DNA from 3 places in the Luteibacter sp. ME-Dv--P-043b genome. Region 2 is predicted to be linked to each of the others. Evidence: predicted binding sites of a transcription regulator. Region 2 holds the regulator's gene; each other region holds the start of a gene.
The links. The regulator HrcA, encoded in region 2, represses chaperone genes, less so after heat shock. The targets are predictions, from matches to a motif close to TTNGCACTCNNNNNNNNNGAGTGCNAA.
Positions count from the first base shown of each region.

Region 1: a site for HrcA is predicted at 2,787-2,813, ahead of QRN34_RS13500 (co-chaperone GroES). Genes of this name have one in related genera too.
Region 3: a site for HrcA is predicted at 4,519-4,545, ahead of rpoH (RNA polymerase sigma factor RpoH). Genes of this name have one in related genera too.

Region 1 covers NZ_JARVRT010000021.1:47,933-53,716, reverse strand. Annotated here, with positions in the region: gene QRN34_RS13510 (hypothetical protein) at 1-549, opposite strand, end outside; gene groL (chaperonin GroEL) at 738-2,384, opposite strand; gene QRN34_RS13500 (co-chaperone GroES) at 2,445-2,738, opposite strand; gene QRN34_RS13495 (protein-disulfide reductase DsbD) at 2,983-5,244, shown strand; gene QRN34_RS13490 (TlpA disulfide reductase family protein) at 5,241-5,780, shown strand.
Region 2 covers NZ_JARVRT010000007.1:48,764-54,547, forward strand. Annotated here, with positions in the region: gene dnaJ (molecular chaperone DnaJ) at 1-743, opposite strand, end outside; gene dnaK (molecular chaperone DnaK) at 871-2,799, opposite strand; gene grpE (nucleotide exchange factor GrpE) at 2,891-3,427, opposite strand; gene hrcA (heat-inducible transcriptional repressor HrcA) at 3,515-4,576, opposite strand; gene recN (DNA repair protein RecN) at 4,711-5,784, shown strand, end outside.
Region 3 covers NZ_JARVRT010000016.1:113,422-119,205, forward strand. Annotated here, with positions in the region: gene QRN34_RS10135 (efflux RND transporter permease subunit) at 1-1,429, opposite strand, end outside; gene QRN34_RS10140 (ATP-binding protein) at 1,509-2,879, opposite strand; gene QRN34_RS10145 (response regulator transcription factor) at 2,863-3,543, opposite strand; gene rpoH (RNA polymerase sigma factor RpoH) at 3,627-4,487, opposite strand; gene ung (uracil-DNA glycosylase) at 4,731-5,426, opposite strand; gene QRN34_RS10160 (response regulator) at 5,423-5,784, opposite strand, start outside.

The DNA of each region.
Region 1 (5,784 bases), on a different contig from region 2:
CTCCGGCTCGGGCGCCACTGAGAGGTAGTGCTGTGCGAAGGCTTGCGTGGTCACGATGCCTTGCTCGGCGCAGGGCCGGCTGTCGACCGGATAATCCGCACTGGCACCGCATCCGTAGGGGCCGCGCTCCAGGCTCGTAACGGCGTCGTACGGAAACGAGCACTTCATCTGCCACACGTAGCCACCGTCCTCGCTCCAGCGATCCGCGGGTACGGCGATGAAGCCTGCCGTCTGGCCGAACAGTTCACGCGAACCGACGTCGCGGCGAAAATAACTGAACGACACACCGTAGTACTCGTCGTCGGGGCGAGGATTCCAGAAGTGATAGCTCGCTCCCAGAGCCGCATTGCGTATCAGTACGCCACTGCAGAAGTACGCGGCAGGCTGGCCACCGTCACAGGCCGATCGAACGTCGTCATAACGGGCGTTGAGCGCGGCGGCGACGTCGTCGCCTGCGGACTGCGCCTGCGGTGGGCGGGATGGTTGCCGTGTACAGGCAACGGACAACGTCAAAACGATGAACAACCAGAACCGGCCTTTCCTTGCCATGGATAGCGCTCCTGCGCGTGGGATGAGCGCCCAGATAAGCCTTCCCCGCCGCGGATCGCAAGCCCGATCGCCAGGCGTTTAAGGCCGTGCACATAGCAAACGGTTGATCGGTAGACGCATTTGCTCGGCGCATAAAAAAGGCCCCGCTTGCGCGGGGCCTCTCATGGAGCAAGCCGGAAGGCAGGGACTTAGAAGTCCATGCCGCCCATGCCGCCCATGCCGCCGCCCGCGCCACCGTGGCCGGCGCCGTCGTCCTTCTTCGGCACTTCGGTCACGGCCGCTTCGGTCGTGATGATCGAGCCGGCGACCGAGGCCGCGAACTGCAGGGCCGAACGGGTCACCTTGGTCGGGTCCAGGATGCCGAAGGCGATCATGTCGCCGAACTCACCGGTCGCGGCGTTGTAGCCGAAGTTGCCTTCGCCGGCCTTGACCTGGTTGACGATGACCGACGCTTCTTCACCGGCGTTGGTGACGATGGCGCGCAGCGGGGCCTCCAGCGTGCGACGGGTGATCGCGATGCCGAGGTCCTGGTCGGTGTTCTTGCCCTTCAGGCCTTCCAGCGCCTTCAGTGCACGGATCAGCGCAACGCCGCCGCCCGGGACCACGCCCTCTTCGACGGCTGCGCGCGTAGCGTGCAGGGCGTCTTCGACACGGGCCTTCTTTTCCTTCATCTCGACTTCCGTCGCGGCGCCGACCTTGATGACGGCCACGCCGCCGGCCAGCTTGGCCACGCGCTCCTGCAGCTTCTCACGGTCGTAGTCCGACGAGGTCTCTTCGATCTGCGCCTTGATCTGCTTGATGCGCGACTGGATGCCTTCGGCATCGCCGGCACCGTCGATGATCGTGGTGTTTTCCTTGGTGATCACGACGCGCTTGGCGCGGCCCAGATCGGTGATCGTGGCCTTGTCGAGCGCCAGGCCCACTTCCTCGGAAATGACCGTGCCGCCCGTGAGGTTGGCGATGTCTTCCAGGATGGCCTTGCGGCGATCGCCGAAGCCCGGCGCCTTGACGGCGGCGACCTTGACGATACCGCGGATGGTGTTGACGACGAGGGTGGCCAGGGCTTCGCCCTCGACTTCCTCGGCGACGATCAGCAGCGGCTTGGCGGCCTTGGCGACGGCTTCGAGCACCGGCAGCAGCTCACGGACGTTGGAGATCTTCTTGTCGTGGATGAGGATGAACGGGTCGTCCAGTTCAACCTGCTGCGACTGCTGGTTGTTGATGAAGTACGGCGAGAGGTAGCCGCGGTCGAACTGCATGCCTTCGACGACGTCCAGCTCGTTCTCGAGGCCCGAGCCTTCCTCGACCGTGATCACGCCTTCCTTGCCGACCTTGCCCATCGCCGTGGCGATGATGTCGCCGATGTTCGCATCGGAGTTGGCCGAGATGGTGCCGACCTGGGCGATGGCCTTGTCGTCGGCGGTAGGGTTGGAGAGCTTCTTCAGCTCGCCGACCGCCGCGATGACGGCCTGGTCGATACCGCGCTTGAGGTCCATCGGGTTGATGCCCGCGGCCACGGCCTTGAGGCCTTCCTGGATGAACGCCTGGGCGAGGACGGTCGCGGTCGTGGTGCCGTCACCGGCCACGTCGGAGGTCTTCGAGGCGGCTTCCTTCACGATCTGCGCGCCGATGTTCTCGTACTTGTCGGCGAGCTCGATTTCCTTCGCGACCGAGACGCCGTCCTTGGTGACGGTCGGGGCGCCGAAGCTCTTCTCGAGCACGACGTTACGGCCCTTCGGGCCCAGGGTGACCTTGACGGCGTTGGCGAGGGTGTTGACACCCTTCAGCATGCGGGCGCGGACGTCTTCGCCGAAGCGGACTTCTTTAGATGCCATGATCGTTGAATCCTTGGATATTTAGATAAGAGGAAACGCGGTGGACGAGGCGAGCGGTGCTCAGCCTTCCAGGACCGCCACGATGTCGTCTTCCTTCAGGAAGACCAGCTCTTCGCCGTCGACCTTGATTTCCTGGCCGGCGTACTTGCCGAACAGGACCACGTCGCCTTCCTTCACGCCCATCGGGCGGAGCTGGCCGCTGGCGAGCAGCAGGCCGGTACCGGCGGCGATGACCTTGCCGCGGGTGGGCTTCTCGGTGGCACTGTCGGGGATGACGATGCCACCGGCCGAGACGCGCTCTTCTTCGAGACGCTTGACGATGACGCGATCGTGCAGCGGGCGCAGTTTGCTCATGACTTCTCCAAACATGTGTTTGACGGGAAAGGATTTGTTATCACCCTGTTAGCACTTGGCCAGGGTGAGTGCCAGAATTTTAGCCAGAAGAATACGTCAACCGGAAGTCTTTCTGGATGCTCGACAGATGGCGGCGCGGACGCCGGGTTCAAGGGCGCGGTCGGAAAATAGTTGCCCGCACGGCGCGTGCAAGCCAGAGCGCGCCGGCCCGGTCATAATGTCCAACGCCTTCCCGGAGAGTCCCATGCCGTCGCTTTCCCGCCTCACGCGGAACCTCGTCGCCCTCGTCCTGCTGCTCGCCACGCTGCCCGCGCTTGCCCAGGATCCCGAGGACGGCCTGCTGCCGGTCACTCAGGCGTTCCAGCTCACCGCCGACGCCAGCCAGCCTGGCACGGTCGGGCTGCACTGGCGCATCGCTCCGGACTATTACCTGTACCGCGGGCGGATCGTCATCAAGCCGACCGATCCGGCGGCCCTGACGCTCGGTACCCCGGCGCTGCCCGACGGCCTGAAGAAGCACGACGAATACCTGGGCGACGTGGAGATCTACCACGGGGACATCCAGGCCACCGTGCCCTACACGCTGGCCGATGCCTCGATGAAGACGGTGGCGCTGGACGTGCAGTACCAGGGCTGCCACGAGGTGGAGCCGAAGATCTGCTACCCGCCGCATACCGAGCACCTCAAGCTCGTCGTCGGCGCGCCCTCGACGATCCCGGCGGCCCCTACCGCGGCGCCAGCGACAACGACGGCAGCCACGGCACCCGGCGCCGGCGCCGCACTGCTTGGCAAGCCCGCCACGCTGCCCGGGACGGATGCCCAGGCCCTCCCGGCCGACCAGGCGTTTCGCTTCGAGGCACTGGTCAAGGGTGGCGACGCGCTGCTGCTGCGCTGGACGATGCCCAAGGACTATTACCTCTACCGCGACAAGACCGCGATCAAGGTCGTATCGCCCGCTGGGGTCACCGCTGGCGAGCCTGACTGGCCCAGCGGCACGGCGCACCACGACGAGCATTTCGGCGACACCATCGTCTACTTCGACCAGGTGGAACTGCCGGTACCGCTGGCGGGTGCCGCGAAGGACGGCAAGCTCCAGCTCGACGTGTCCTACCAGGGCTGCCTGGAAAACGGCATCTGCTATCCGGTGATGACCCGCCGACTCGATGTCGACCTGGCCACCGGCGCCGTCGTCGTCGCCGCACCGGCCAGTGCGACGACCGGCACGCCGGCGACGACACCCGCCGACGTCGCCCCGACACCGCCGCCCAAGGGCCTGGTCCCGGCCGGCGCGGATGCACCGGTCGGCATCCTCGCCGCGATTGGCCTGGCCCTGCTCGGCGGCCTGGTCCTGAACCTGATGCCCTGCGTCCTGCCGGTGCTGTCACTGAAAGCCATCACCGTGCTGGAAAGCGGCGAGAGCCCGACCGCCGCGCGCAAGCATGCGCTCTGGTACACCGCGGGCGTGCTGGTCGCCTTCGCCGCGCTGGGTGTCGTCATCGTCGGCATCCGTGCCGCCGGACACGGCATCCAGTGGGGCGCGCAGTTCCAGCAGCCGGTCGCCATCGGCCTGCTGGTCTACGTCATGCTCGCGGTCGGCCTGTCGATGTCGGGCGTGTTCGAGATCGGCGGGTCGCTGGGCAACCTGGGCAGCGGCCTGGCCTCGCGCTCGGGCCCCTCGGGCGACTTCTTCACCGGCGTGCTCGCTGTCGTGGTGGCCAGTCCGTGCACGGCGCCGTTCATGGGCTCGGCCATCGCGTTCGCGTTCGCCGCGTCCGTGCCCGTTGCCTTCCTGATCTTCCTCGCCCTGGGCCTGGGCCTCGCCCTGCCCTTCCTGCTGATCGGTTTCGTGCCAGCCATCGCCCGGCTGCTGCCGCGACCGGGTCGCTGGATGGAAACCCTGAAACAGGCGCTGGCCTTCCCGATGTACCTCACCGCCGTGTGGCTGCTGTGGGTGCTGACCAAGCAGCGCGGTGCCGATGCGACGGCGCTGGTGCTCGTCGGTGCCGTGCTGCTGGCGATGGCCTTGTGGTGGTACGGCCGCAGCCGCCGCCCGGGGCTGTCGTGGGTATTCACGGCCTTGCTCGGCGCCGGCGCGCTGGCTGCCCTGTGGATGGTGCACGGTTTGCCGGCCGCCACCAGGACGGCGACGGCCACCGATGGCTCGGTGCCTTACTCGCCGGCCAGGCTGGCGGAACTGCGCGCGGCCGGTACGCCCGTGCTGGTCGACATGACCGCGGACTGGTGCATCACCTGCAAGGCGAACGAGAAAGCCGTGCTGGACACCGATGCCTTCAAGGACCTGCTCAAGCGCACCGGCACCGTCTACATGAAGGGCGACTGGACCGACGTGAACCCGACCATCGCGGCGTTCCTGGAGCAATACCATTCCGTGGGCGTGCCGCTCTACGTCGTCTACCCCAAGGGCGGCGGCGATGGCAGGAAGCTATCCACGGTGCTCACCTACGACACCGTGGCCGGGGCGCTCGATACCGCGTCGCACCCATGACCCGCGGGCCGACGTTCTGGATCGTGGTGCTGGCCATTGCCGGCGCGGCGCTGGGCGGGTATGTCGAGCACCGTCTCCAGGACCCGCCACCGCCCGAGGGCGTGACGGTGGCCGGGCCGGGGGAGCTGCCGCCCGATGCCGTCTACGTCGGCCTGGACGGCACGGCGCATCGCCTGTCCGAATGGCGCGGCAAACGCATCCTGGTCAATTTCTGGGCGTCGTGGTGCGCGCCCTGCCGTCGCGAGATGCCCTTGCTGGACGCTGCCCACGAGCGCATGGGCGCTGGCGCCTCGGGCGCCGTGATCCTCGGGGTGGCCGAGGACACCGCGGCGGACGCACGCCGTTACCTCGCGCAGCGGCCCGTCGGTTATCCGATCGTGCTGATCGACGGCCAGTCGCCCGGCGGTTCGCTGTCGCTGGGCAATACGCGCCGCGTCCTGCCTTACAGCGTCCTCATCGGCGAGGACGGCCACATCATGAAACGCCGGGTCGGCCCGCTCAGCGCGGCCGACATCGAGTCGTGGCTCGCGCCCTGAACCC
Region 2 (5,784 bases):
ACATACAGGTCGCCGGCCGGCGAACCGGCGGGACCGGCTTCGCCCTGGCCGGTCAGGCGGATGCGGTCGCCGTTGTCGACGCCCGCCGGAATCTGCACGGACAGCGCGCGCTGTTCCTCCAGCCGCCCTTCGCCGTGGCACTTCTTGCAGGGCTTGTCGATCTTCTGTCCGGTACCGTGGCAGGTCGGGCAGGCCTGCTGGATGGAGAAGATGCCGTTCTGCATGCGCACGCGGCCGTGGCCGGCACAGGTACCGCACTTGGACACCTTGCCGTCTTCCGAGCCGCTGCCGTTGCAGTGGTGGCAATTGACCTGGGTCGGGATCTCGATCTTCTTCTCGACGCCGAACACGGCCTCTTCGAGATCCAGGTCCATCATGTAGCGCAGGTCGGCACCGCGGCGCGCGCGCTGGCGGCCACCGCCACCACCGAAGATGTCGCCGAAGATGTCACCGAAGATATCGCCGACGTCACCGAAGCCGCCACCGCCTCCGCCGCCACGACCGAAGCCACCGCCCTCGAAGGCGGCATGGCCGTACTGATCGTACGCGGCGCGCTTCTGCGCATCCGACAGCACGTCGTAGGCTTCCTTGGCTTCCTTGAATTTGTCGATCGCCGCCGGGTCGTCCGGATTGCGGTCGGGGTGGTACTTCATCGCGACGCGACGAAAGGTCGTCTTGAGTTCGCCGTCAGTGACGGTGCGTTCGACACCGAGGATTTCGTAGTAGTCGCGCTTGCTGCTCATGGCACGCTTGCTTTCCCTGGACGGACGAACGCGCCGAGAGGTTGCCCTTCGACGCGATCGTGCCGGTTAACCGATAGCGTGCCGCGGGTATGGAACCCGCGGCACGCCGTTGCCTTGTCGGGACGAATTACTTCTTCTCGTCCTTGACCTCGGTGAACTCGGCGTCCACCACGTCGTCCGGCTGGGCCGAACCGCCGCCCGGTGCCGACTGCTGCGCGGTGTCCTGCGTGCCACCCGACGACTGCGCCGCGGCGGCCAGGGCCTGCGCGACCTGCTCGAGGTTGGCGATCTTCGACTCGATGGCGTCCTTGTCCTCACCCGACAGCGCCTTCTCCAGCTCGGAGACCGCACCGTCGATGCTGGCCAGCTGCTCGGCCGGGATCTTGCCGCCGTGCTCCTTCAGCTGGCTGCGCGTGGCGTGGACGAGCTGGTCGCCCTTGTTGCGCACCTGCACCAGGTCGTGGAACTTGCGGTCCTCTTCGCGGTTGGCTTCCGCGTCGGCGACCATGCGTGCCACTTCCTCGTCGGACAGGCCCGAACCGGCCTTGATCTCGATCTTCTGTTCCTTGCCGGTGTCCTTGTCCTTGGCGGACACGTGCAGGATGCCGTTGGCGTCGATGTCGAAGGTCACTTCGATCTGCGGGGTGCCGCGCGGCGCCGAGCGGATGCCGGAAAGATCGAACTTGCCCAGCGACTTGTTGGCGTTGGCTCGCTCGCGCTCGCCCTGCAGCACGTGCACGGTCACGGCGTTCTGGTTGTCCTCGGCGGTGGAGAAGGTCTGCGAGGCCTTGGTCGGCACCGTGGTGTTCTTCTCGATCAGCTTGGTCATCACGCCGCCCATCGTCTCGATACCGAGCGACAGCGGGGTGACGTCGAGCAGCAGCACGTCCTTGACGGTACCGCCCAGCACGCCACCCTGGATGGCGGCGCCGACGGCGACGGCCTCATCCGGGTTGACGTCCTTGCGCGCTTCCTTGCCGAAGAAGTCCTTCACGGCTTCCTGGACCTTGGGCATGCGGGTCTGGCCGCCGACGAGGATCACTTCGTCGATGTCGGAGATCTTCAGGCCGGCGTCGTTCAGCGCGGTGCGGCACGGGTCGATGGTGCCCTTGACCAGGTCTTCCACCAGCGACTCCAGCTTGGCACGGGTCAGCTTGATGTTCAGGTGCTTCGGGCCGGTAGCGTCGGCGGTGACGTACGGCAGGTTCACGTCGGTCTGGTGAGCCGAGGACAGTTCGATCTTGGCGCGCTCGGCGGCGTCCTTCAGGCGCTGCAGGGCCAGCTGGTCCTGACGCAGGTCGATGCCCTGCTCCTTCTTGAACTCTTCCACCAGGTAGTCGATGACGCGGTTGTCGAAGTCTTCGCCACCCAGGAACGTGTTGCCGTTGGTCGAGAGCACTTCGAACTGCTTCTCGCCGTCGACGTTGGCGATCTCGATGATCGAGACGTCGAACGTGCCGCCGCCCAGGTCGTACACGGCGATCTTGCGATCCTTCGCGGACGTCTTGTCCAGGCCATAGGCCAGCGCGGCCGCGGTCGGCTCGTTGATGATGCGCTTGACCTCGAGGCCCGCGATCTTGCCCGCGTCCTTGGTGGCCTGGCGCTGGCTGTCGTTGAAGTAGGCCGGCACGGTGATGACGGCCTCGGTGACGGCCTCGCCCAGGAAGTCCTCGGCGGTCTTCTTCATCTTCATGAGGACCTTCGCGGACACTTCCTGCGGGGCCATCTTCTTGCCGTCGGCGGTCTGCACCCAGGCGTCGCCGTTGTCGTGCGCGACGATGCCGTAGGGGACCAGCTTGAGGTCCTTCTGCACTTCCGCGTCGGTGAACTTGCGGCCGATGAGGCGCTTTACCGCGTAGAAGGTGTTCTTGGGATTGGTGACGCTCTGACGCTTGGCCGGCGCACCCACCAGGACTTCGTTGTCCTTGGTGAAGGCGACGATGGACGGCGTGGTGCGATCGCCCTCGGCGTTCTCGATGACACGCGCGGTCGACCCTTCCATCACTGCCACGCAGGAGTTGGTCGTACCGAGGTCGATGCCGATGATCTTGGCCATTGAAGTTGCTCCGTTTATATCTAAGCGGCCCCCGCGGCCGCGACTGGTGTGGAAAATGGGGGTAACCCCCATCGATTCAATATCTTCGGTATCAGTTATCGCGAACCACGGCGACCAGCGCCGGGCGCAGCAGGCGATCGTTCAGCACGAACCCCTTCTGCACCACCGCCACCACCGTGTTGGGCGCGTGCTCGTTCGACTCGACCGAGCTGATCGCCTGGTGGTGCTCCGGGTTGAACGGCTGGTGCAGCGGATCGACCACCGACAGGCCGTTGGCCTGGGTCACCTTTTCCAGCTGCTTGAGCGACATTTCCAGTCCCTCGCGCAGTGTCTTCGCATCGGCCGACTGGTTGGCCAGGCCGAGCGCGATGCCGTCGTAGACCGGCAGCAGGTCGCCCAGCAGCTTCTCGTTGGCGAAGCGACGCGCCTGGTCGAGGTCGCGCTGCATGCGCCGGCGCTGGTTCTCGATCTCCGCCTTTTCGCGCAGGACCGTCTCGCGGGCCTGGGCCAGCTCGACCTCCATCGCGGAAAGCTGGGCGTTCAGCGCATCGAGCTCGGCCTGTGCGCCGTTCTCGGCGACACCGCCGTCCTGCGCCGGATCGGGCGCGTGGGGATCGTTGTTCTGCATGATTACTCCAAATGTCAGCTCACCGGCCCCGCGGTGACGCGGGGCCGAACATTCGCGGGAATTACCAAACCCGCCTCCCGTGCCGGTTTATGAGGTCGCCGCGGCGCGATTCAAGGCGTCACTGAGCAGCGCGGCCGTGGCCTGTACCACGGGGATCACCCGCTCGTAGGCCATGCGGGTCGGTCCGATGACGCCGATCGCGCCCAGCATGCGGCCGGGGGTGCCGTAGGTGGCGGTGACGATGCTGCAACCGTCCAGGGCCGAGAAGCCCGATTCCTCGCCGATGAAAAGGCGCACGCCGGGGGCCTGGACGCACATTTCCATCAGCTGGAGCAGGTCGCGCTTTTGCTGGAAGGCGTCGAAGAGGTCGCGGAGCCGTTCGATGTCGGCCAGCTCCGAGTAGCCCATGAGGTTGGTCTGGCCGCTGACCAACACGTCGTCGGCGTCGTCCACGGGGGTAAAGGAGGCCGTGGCCAGTTCGACCACACCGGACAGCAGGCGGTTCAGTTCCCCCCCGGCCTCGCGCAGTTCGGTGGCGAGGTGGGCGCGTATGTCGGCCAGGCGGAAGCCGGCGAACTGCGCATTGAGGTAGTTGGCCGCCTGCTCCAGCTCGCCGGCATCCAGCGGCTTGGCCAGCTGGACCACCCGGTTCTGCACCTGGTTGTCCGAGAAGACCAGGATCACCAGGACGCGCGCGTCGGGCAGGCTGACGAAATCGATGTGGCGCAGCGGGAAGTCGCCCTGCCGCGGCACGGTGACCACGCCGGCGAACCGGGTCATCGCGGAAAGCAGGTTGGACACGTTGCCCAGCAGGTCGCGCGTGGTGGTCTGGTGGGGCGGCAGGCCGCCCTGCAGGCGGGCCATGTCGTCGCGCGGCAGCGGTTTCAGCTCCAGCAGGCTGTCGACGAACAGACGGAGGCCACGCGGCGTCGGAATACGCCCTGCCGAGGTGTGCGGCGAGGCCACCAGACCGGCCTCTTCCAGGTCGGCCATGATGTTGCGGATGGTGGCGGGGCTGACTTCCAGGCCGGACGAACGCGCCAGCGTGCGTGAGCCGACCGGCTCCCCATCCGACAGGTATTGCGAGATGAGGGTCCGCAGCAGCCGGCGCGCGCGAGCATCGATGTCGTGACCGGAGAACGGATTCATGCGCCTGGCTGGTGTGGGAAAGGGGATGGAACGTGGCGCTATCAATAAGGTCTTGCCGCGCCGCTTGCAAGTCTCGGCTTCTGCGACGCGCCTGCCGCTACAATCGGTGCGATTCCCTCCGCCGTCCGGTCGCCATGCTCACGTCGCTCTACGTCCGCCAGTTCGCCGTCGTCGAAGAAGCCGAGATCGCCTTCGGCCCCGGCCTCACCGTGGTCAGCGGCGAAACCGGCGCGGGCAAGTCCCTGCTGGTCGACGCGCTGATGCTGCTGGCCGGCGCCCGCGCCGACAGCGGCATGGTCCGGGCCGGCAGCGACCGCGCCGAACTGGCCGCCGAGTTCGACCTGGCCGGCCTGCCCGAGGCCACCGAGTGGCTGCGCCAGGAGGAACTGGACGACGGCGAGACCTGCCAGCTGCGTCGCGTGATCCGCACCGAGGGCAGCTCCCGCGGCTGGATCAACGGCCGCCCGGCCAGCCTGGCGCAGATGTCCGCGCTGGCCTCGCGGATCGTGGAGATCCACGGCCAGCACGAGCACCAGGCGCTGCTCTCGCGCCAGCACCAGATGGCCCTGCTGGATGCCTACGCGGGCAACGAGGCCCGGCTGGCGAGCGTGCGCGACACCGCCAAGGCCTGGCGCGACGCCGTGGCACGCATCCGCACCCTGTCCGGCGGCGACGACCGCGAACGCCAGATCGAACTGCTGGCCCACGAGCTGGAAGAACTGGACCGCTGGGCCCTGGCGCCGGCCGCGCTGGACGACCTGGAAGCCCAGCACCGCCGCCTCGCCAACGCCGGCCGGCTGGCCGAGGGCGCCAACGGCGTGGTCGAGATCCTCGATGGCGAAAGCGAGTTCGCGGTCGGGCGCGCCCTGCTCCGCGCCCATGCCGAGGTTTCCCGGCTGGCGGAACTGGACGCCTCGCTGGTGCCCACGCTCGAATTGCTCGACAGCGCGCAGATCCAGGTCGGCGAAGCCGTCGACGGCCTCGGCCGTTACGCCCAGGATGTGGAGCTCGACCCGGAACGCCTGGCCGAGGTGGATACCCACCTCACCCACCTGCACGACCTGGCCCGCCGCTACCGCTTGCCGATCGAGGAACTGACGGCCAAGGCGGAAGAGGTCCGCGAGCGCCTGGCCGAGCTGGAAGGCGCCGGCGACGCGCTGGACCGCCTGGCCCACGAGCGAGACCGCCTGCGCACCGCCTGGGACAGC
Region 3 (5,784 bases), on a different contig from region 2:
TGAACGACGCGATCATCGCGAACATCACCGCCTCGGCCATCGGCACGAACAGGAAGCGCGCCACGCCGTTGAGGAAGAACATGGGCACGAACACGATGCAGATGCACAGCAGCGACACGAAGGCCGGGGTGACGATCTGCGCGGCGCCGTCGAGGATCGCCGTCTCGACGTCCTTGCCCTGCTCCAGGTGCCAGTTGATGTTCTCGATGGTCACGGTGGCGTCGTCGACCAGGATGCCCACCGCCAGCGCCAGGCCACCCAGCGTCATGATGTTCATGGTCTCGCCGAACGCCGATAGTCCGGCGATCGAGCCCAGGATCGACAGCGGGATCGACGTGGCGATGATGACGGTGGAGCGCCAGCTGCCGAGGAAGAGCAGGATCATCAGGCTGGTCAGCGCGGCGGCGATCACGCCCTCGCGCGCCACTCCCTCGATGGCACCGCTGACGAACAGCGACTGGTCGCCGATCGGCTTGATCTCCAGCGAGGGAGGCACGGATTCCTTCAACCCGGCAACGCGGTCCTTGATGCCCTGGATGATCGCCAGCGTGGAGGCGGAGCCGTTCTTCAGCACCGTCATCAGCACCGAGCGGTTACCGTCGACGTGCACGATATTGGTCTGCGGCGGTGAGCCGTCGCGCACGTGGGCCACGTCGCGGATATACACGGTAGCGCCGTCCACGGTCTTCACGGGCAGGTTGCCCAGTTCGTCGATCACCGAGGGCGCGTTGTTGAGTTGCAGCGTGTACTCGAACCGGCCGATCTTCTGCGTGCCCACCGGCGTGATCAGGTTCTGCGCGGCCAGCGCGTTGGCCACATCCTGCGCGGACAGCCCGCGCGCCTGCAGCGCACCGGGATCGATGTCGATCTGCACCTGGCGCGTCTTGCCGCCGAAGGGGTACGGAATGGCCGCGCCCGGCACGGACGTCAACTGCGGGCGGATGACGTTGAGGCCCAGGTCGCCCAGGTTCTGCTCGGTCAGGCCCTTGCCGGACAGCGCCAGCTGGATGATCGGCACCGTGGAGGCGCTGTAGTTGAGGATGAGCGGCGGCGTGATGCCCGGGGGCAGCTGTTTCAGCAGGGTCTGCGCGACGGCGGTGACCTGCGCATTTGCCGTGCGGATGTCCACCGTCGGCTGGAAGAAGATCTTGACGATGCCGAAGCCCTGGATCGAATTGGCTTCGATGTGCTCCACGTCGTTCACGGTCGTGGTGAGCACCCGCTCGAACGGCGAGGTCACGCGGCCGGCCATCTGGTCGGGCGGCAGGCCGGTGTACTGCCACACCACCGCGATCACCGGAATGCGAATGTCGGGAAAGATATCCGTCGGCGTGCGCAGCGCCGCCAGCGGACCCACGATGAGGATCAACAACGCGAGGACGATGAAGGTATACGGTCGCGTGAGTGCGATCCGGACGATGCCGATCATGGGAAAGGATTCCGTGCGCGAATGCTGCGTCGCGGCGAAGTTTGCCCCCACGGGCCCGCAGGCCGTAGTTAAGATTTGTTTAGGCTGGCACGGCGGGGCATGTCACGGAGAACACGGCGCCGCGCTCGTCACCGCCGACCGCGAGCGAATAGCCATGCAGCCTCACGATGGCGCTGACGATCGCCAGCCCCAGGCCGCACCCTGGCTTGGCGCGGGTTTCGTCGGCACGATAGAAGCGCCGGAATACCGCTTCGCGCTCACCCTCGGGAATGCCCGGGCCCGTGTCGGCGATGTCGATGCGCGCCTCGCCGGAGGCGTCCGTCAAGGCCACCATGCACACCGTACCGTGGTCCGGGGTGAACTTGATGGCGTTGCCGACGAGGTTGGCGAACGCCTCGAACATGAGCTGGGGATCGCCGCGTAGCGGCGGCAGCGCACCCACTTCCAGGCGGAAATCCTGGCCGCGGTCCTCCGCCAGCGGGGCGTAGAACTCGTGCACGTTGCGCAGCACGGCACCGATATCGAGCGGCTCGAAGCACGCACTGCGCTGGCGATCCTCCAGCTCCGACACGCGCAGCAGTGCGCGGAAGCGCCCCAGCACGGTGTCGATGTCGGCCACGCACGCCTCCAGCGCGTCGCCTTCGGGCAACGCGGCAAACTGCTGTTGCAGCCGATAGAGCCGCGTGCGGACACGCGTGAGCGGTGTCCGCAGGTCGTGGGCGATGTTGTCGGTCACGCCCTTGACCTCGCCGAGCAGTCGTTCGATCTCGCCCAGGGCCGTGTTGACGGTGGCGGCCAGCAGGTCGACCTCGTCGCCGCCACGCGTCACCGGCAGGCGGACACTGAGGTCACCCTCGCGAATGGGCGCCATCGCCTGCTGGATGGCACGGATGCGCCGCGCGGGGCCACGCGCGATCAGCACGCCACCCAACACGCCGGGGATCAGCGTGAGCGACAGTCCCCACAGCAGGCCGCGGCGGATGATCGCGCCCAGGCCATCGATGGTCGTGCTGTCCTTGGCCACCACAAGGCGCTGGCCACCGGGCAACAGGCGGGTGACACCGCGGGCGCGCAGCGGTGAGCGGCGTGCGGAGGCGAGGACGTTGGCCTGCACCGAGGTCACCACGCCGTCTTCGGTCAGCTCGGCCGGCACGTGCGCGATATTGCCCGCGATACGCCGGCCGTCGGCCGCGAACAGCCCCACCCACATGAAGCCCTGCACGTCGACGGCGCTGGCCGCTTCCACGGTTTCCGGCAGGCGATGCGGATCGGTGGTTTCCAGGTAATGGATGCGCGCGGCCAGCATCTGGTCGACCACGCCGGTCAGGTAGCGCGAGGTTTCCCACTGCACCACGCCCAGCAACACCACGCACCAGATCGCGAAAAGCGCCCCGTAGATGAGGATCAGTCGCGAGGTGGCGGAACGCCAGGCGTCAGTCAGCGGGCGCAAGCAGGTATCCCGATCCGCGCACGGTGCGGATCAGCGGCGGCTGGCCGCTGCCGTCGATCTTGCGGCGAAGGCGTCCGATATGGACATCGATGACATTGGTACCCGGATCGAAATGGAACCCCCAGACATGCTCGAAGATCATCTGCCGCGTCACCACCTGCCCCGCATTCCGCATGAGGAATTCGAGCAGGCGGAACTCCGTGGGCAGCAGGGTGAGCGGCTGGCCGTTACGCAGGGCGTTGTGCTTGACCAGGTCGAGTTCCAGGTCGGCCACGTGCAGCCGGGTCTCGTTCGCGCTCGGCCGTCGTCGGCGCAACAGCACTTCGGCACGCGCGGCCAGTTCGTCCGGCGAGAACGGCTTGGTGAGGTAATCGTCGCCGCCGGCGCGTAGTCCACGGACACGCTCGTCCACGTCGGACAAGGCACTGATCATCAGCACGGGAGTATCGATGCGGCGCTGGCGCAACGCGGACACGATGTCGATGCCGTCCATGCCGGGCAGCATGCGATCGAGCGTGATGATGTCGTAGCCGTCGGCCAGCGCGCGGGCGAGGCCGTCGCGGCCATTGGCCACCCAGTCGGCGCTGAGGCCGTGCGCGGCCAGCTCCGCGACGATGTCGCGCGCGGTGACTTCATCGTCCTCGATGACCAGGGCCTTCGGCATCCGCAGCGACTCCGACAAAACGAAAAGGAACAACGGAAAACGGCCCCGAGGGGCCGTTCCGGATCTTACGCCCAACGCGGCACTCAGGCGGCGATGGCGACGCGCATCTTCTTCATCGCGTTCGCTTCGATCTGGCGGATACGCTCGGCGGAAACGCCGTACTCGTCCGCAAGATCCTGCAGCGTGGCCTTGTTGTCCTCGGCCAGCCAGCGACGCTGGATGATGTCGCGCGAGCGGGCATCCAGGTTGCCGAGCGCCGACGACAGCGCGCCCATCTGGTTGTTGCTCGCATCTTCCTCGGCGAGATTTTCGTACGGATCGGCGCCTTCGTCGACGAGGAACGCGGCGGGAGCCGGCTTGTCGTCGTCATCGGCATCGGCCGGAGCCTCGAAGCCCACATCGCGGCCGGAAAGACGCGATTCCATCTCGCGCACCGTGGCCTCGGGAACACCCAGGTCGTGGGCGACCACGCGCACTTCTTCCGCGTTCATCCAGCCCAGGCGCTTCTTGCTCTTGCGCAGGTTGAAGAACAGCTTGCGCTGCGCCTTGGTGGTGGCCACCTTGACGATGCGCCAGTTGCGCAGAATGAACTCGTGCATCTCGGCGCGAATCCAGTGCACCGCGAAACTGACCAGGCGAACGCCCTGGTCCGGGTCAAAGCGCTTGACCGCCTTCATCAGGCCGATGTTGCCTTCCTGGATCAGGTCCGACAGCTGCAGGCCGTAGCCGTTGTAGCCGCGGGCCACATGGACCACGAAGCGCAGGTGGGACATGACCAGCTGCTTGGCGGCGTCCAGATCGGCGTCGTCACGGAAGCGACGCGCCAGCGACTGCTCCTCGTCTAGGCTGAGCACCGGGATGCGATGGACTGCCGAGATGTAGGAATCCAGACTGCCGACGACGCTCGGGAGCCCGTAGTTACGGGTAACGAGAGCTTGGGACATGTGTGGAACCTCCAAAAAGTCTGTATGCAGATTAGCAGTCCCGCAGTGAGAGTGCTAAGTCAGCCCGAAGTTCATCGGTTAACTGTACGCAATGGTACAGAAATACCCCAAGCCTGTCCAGATGGACCCACCGGGGTATTCAGGAGGCAGACGGATACCCTGCCACCCGGCCAAGGCAGCACGGTGACACGGGAGACGTGACGCGCCCGTCGCACCCACCCTCATTGGGCCGCGAGGCGGGCTTTAAAGAGCCGCGGCCGGCGGAAGCGACCAGTCGATCGGCGCCTCGCCCCGGGACGCCAGGTACGCGTTTGTCTTGGCGAAGTGCCCGCACCCCATGAAACCCCGGTGCGCGGACAGCGGCGAGGGATGCACGCTGCGCAGGATCAGGTGGCGCTTTCCGTCGATCAGCTGGCCCTTCTTCTGGGCGTGGCTTCCCCACAGGAGAAACACCAGGCCTTCGCGCTCGCGATTCAGCGCGTCGATGGCGGCGTCCGTGAAGCCTTCCCAGCCCTTGCCCTGGTGCGATGCGGCCTGCCCCGCTTCCACCGTCAGCACCGCGTTGAGCAGCAGCACGCCCTGGTCGGCCCAGGGGGTGAGGCAGCCGTGGTCGGGCCGCGGAATGCCGAGGCTGTCTTCAATCTCCTTGAACATGTTCTGCAGCGACGGCGGCACCCGCACGCCGGGGCGCACCGAGAAGCTCAGCCCGTGCGCCTGACCGGGGCCGTGGTAGGGATCCTGGCCCAGGATGACCACGCGGACGCGGTCGAACGGCGTGTGCGCGAAGGCGTTGAAGATCTCCGGGCCCGGCGGGAAGATCGCCTTGCCTGCCGCCTTCTCTTCCCGAAGGAAGTGCGACAGGGCCAGCATGTCCGGCCGGTCGAGGTAAGGGCCGATCCGTTCCTTCCAGGACGGCTCCAGCTTGATGCGGTCGTTCAATCCCGTGTCCTTTCGCGCAGGTGAAGCGCCACTCGCAGCTGGAACAGCAGCTTGGTGATGAGCAGTTTTTCCTCGACGGGCTTCTCGACCAGGTCGTTGGCCCCCGCGCGGAGCAGCGCGGCCTGGTTGGCGGGGTTTTCGTCACCGGTCATGATGAGCGTCGGCAACCGACCCTTGCCGTAACCAAACTCGTTGCGGATGCGCTCGACCAGGTCGCCGCCCGTGAGCTCGCCTTTCAGGCTGACATCGGTCAGCACGATGTCAGCCCCCATCCGCCCCTGGAATTTCGCCTCATGCAGGTGGACCAGGGCGTCTTCCGCGCTGATCACGTGATGCACGGTCAGGCCGTATTTTTCCA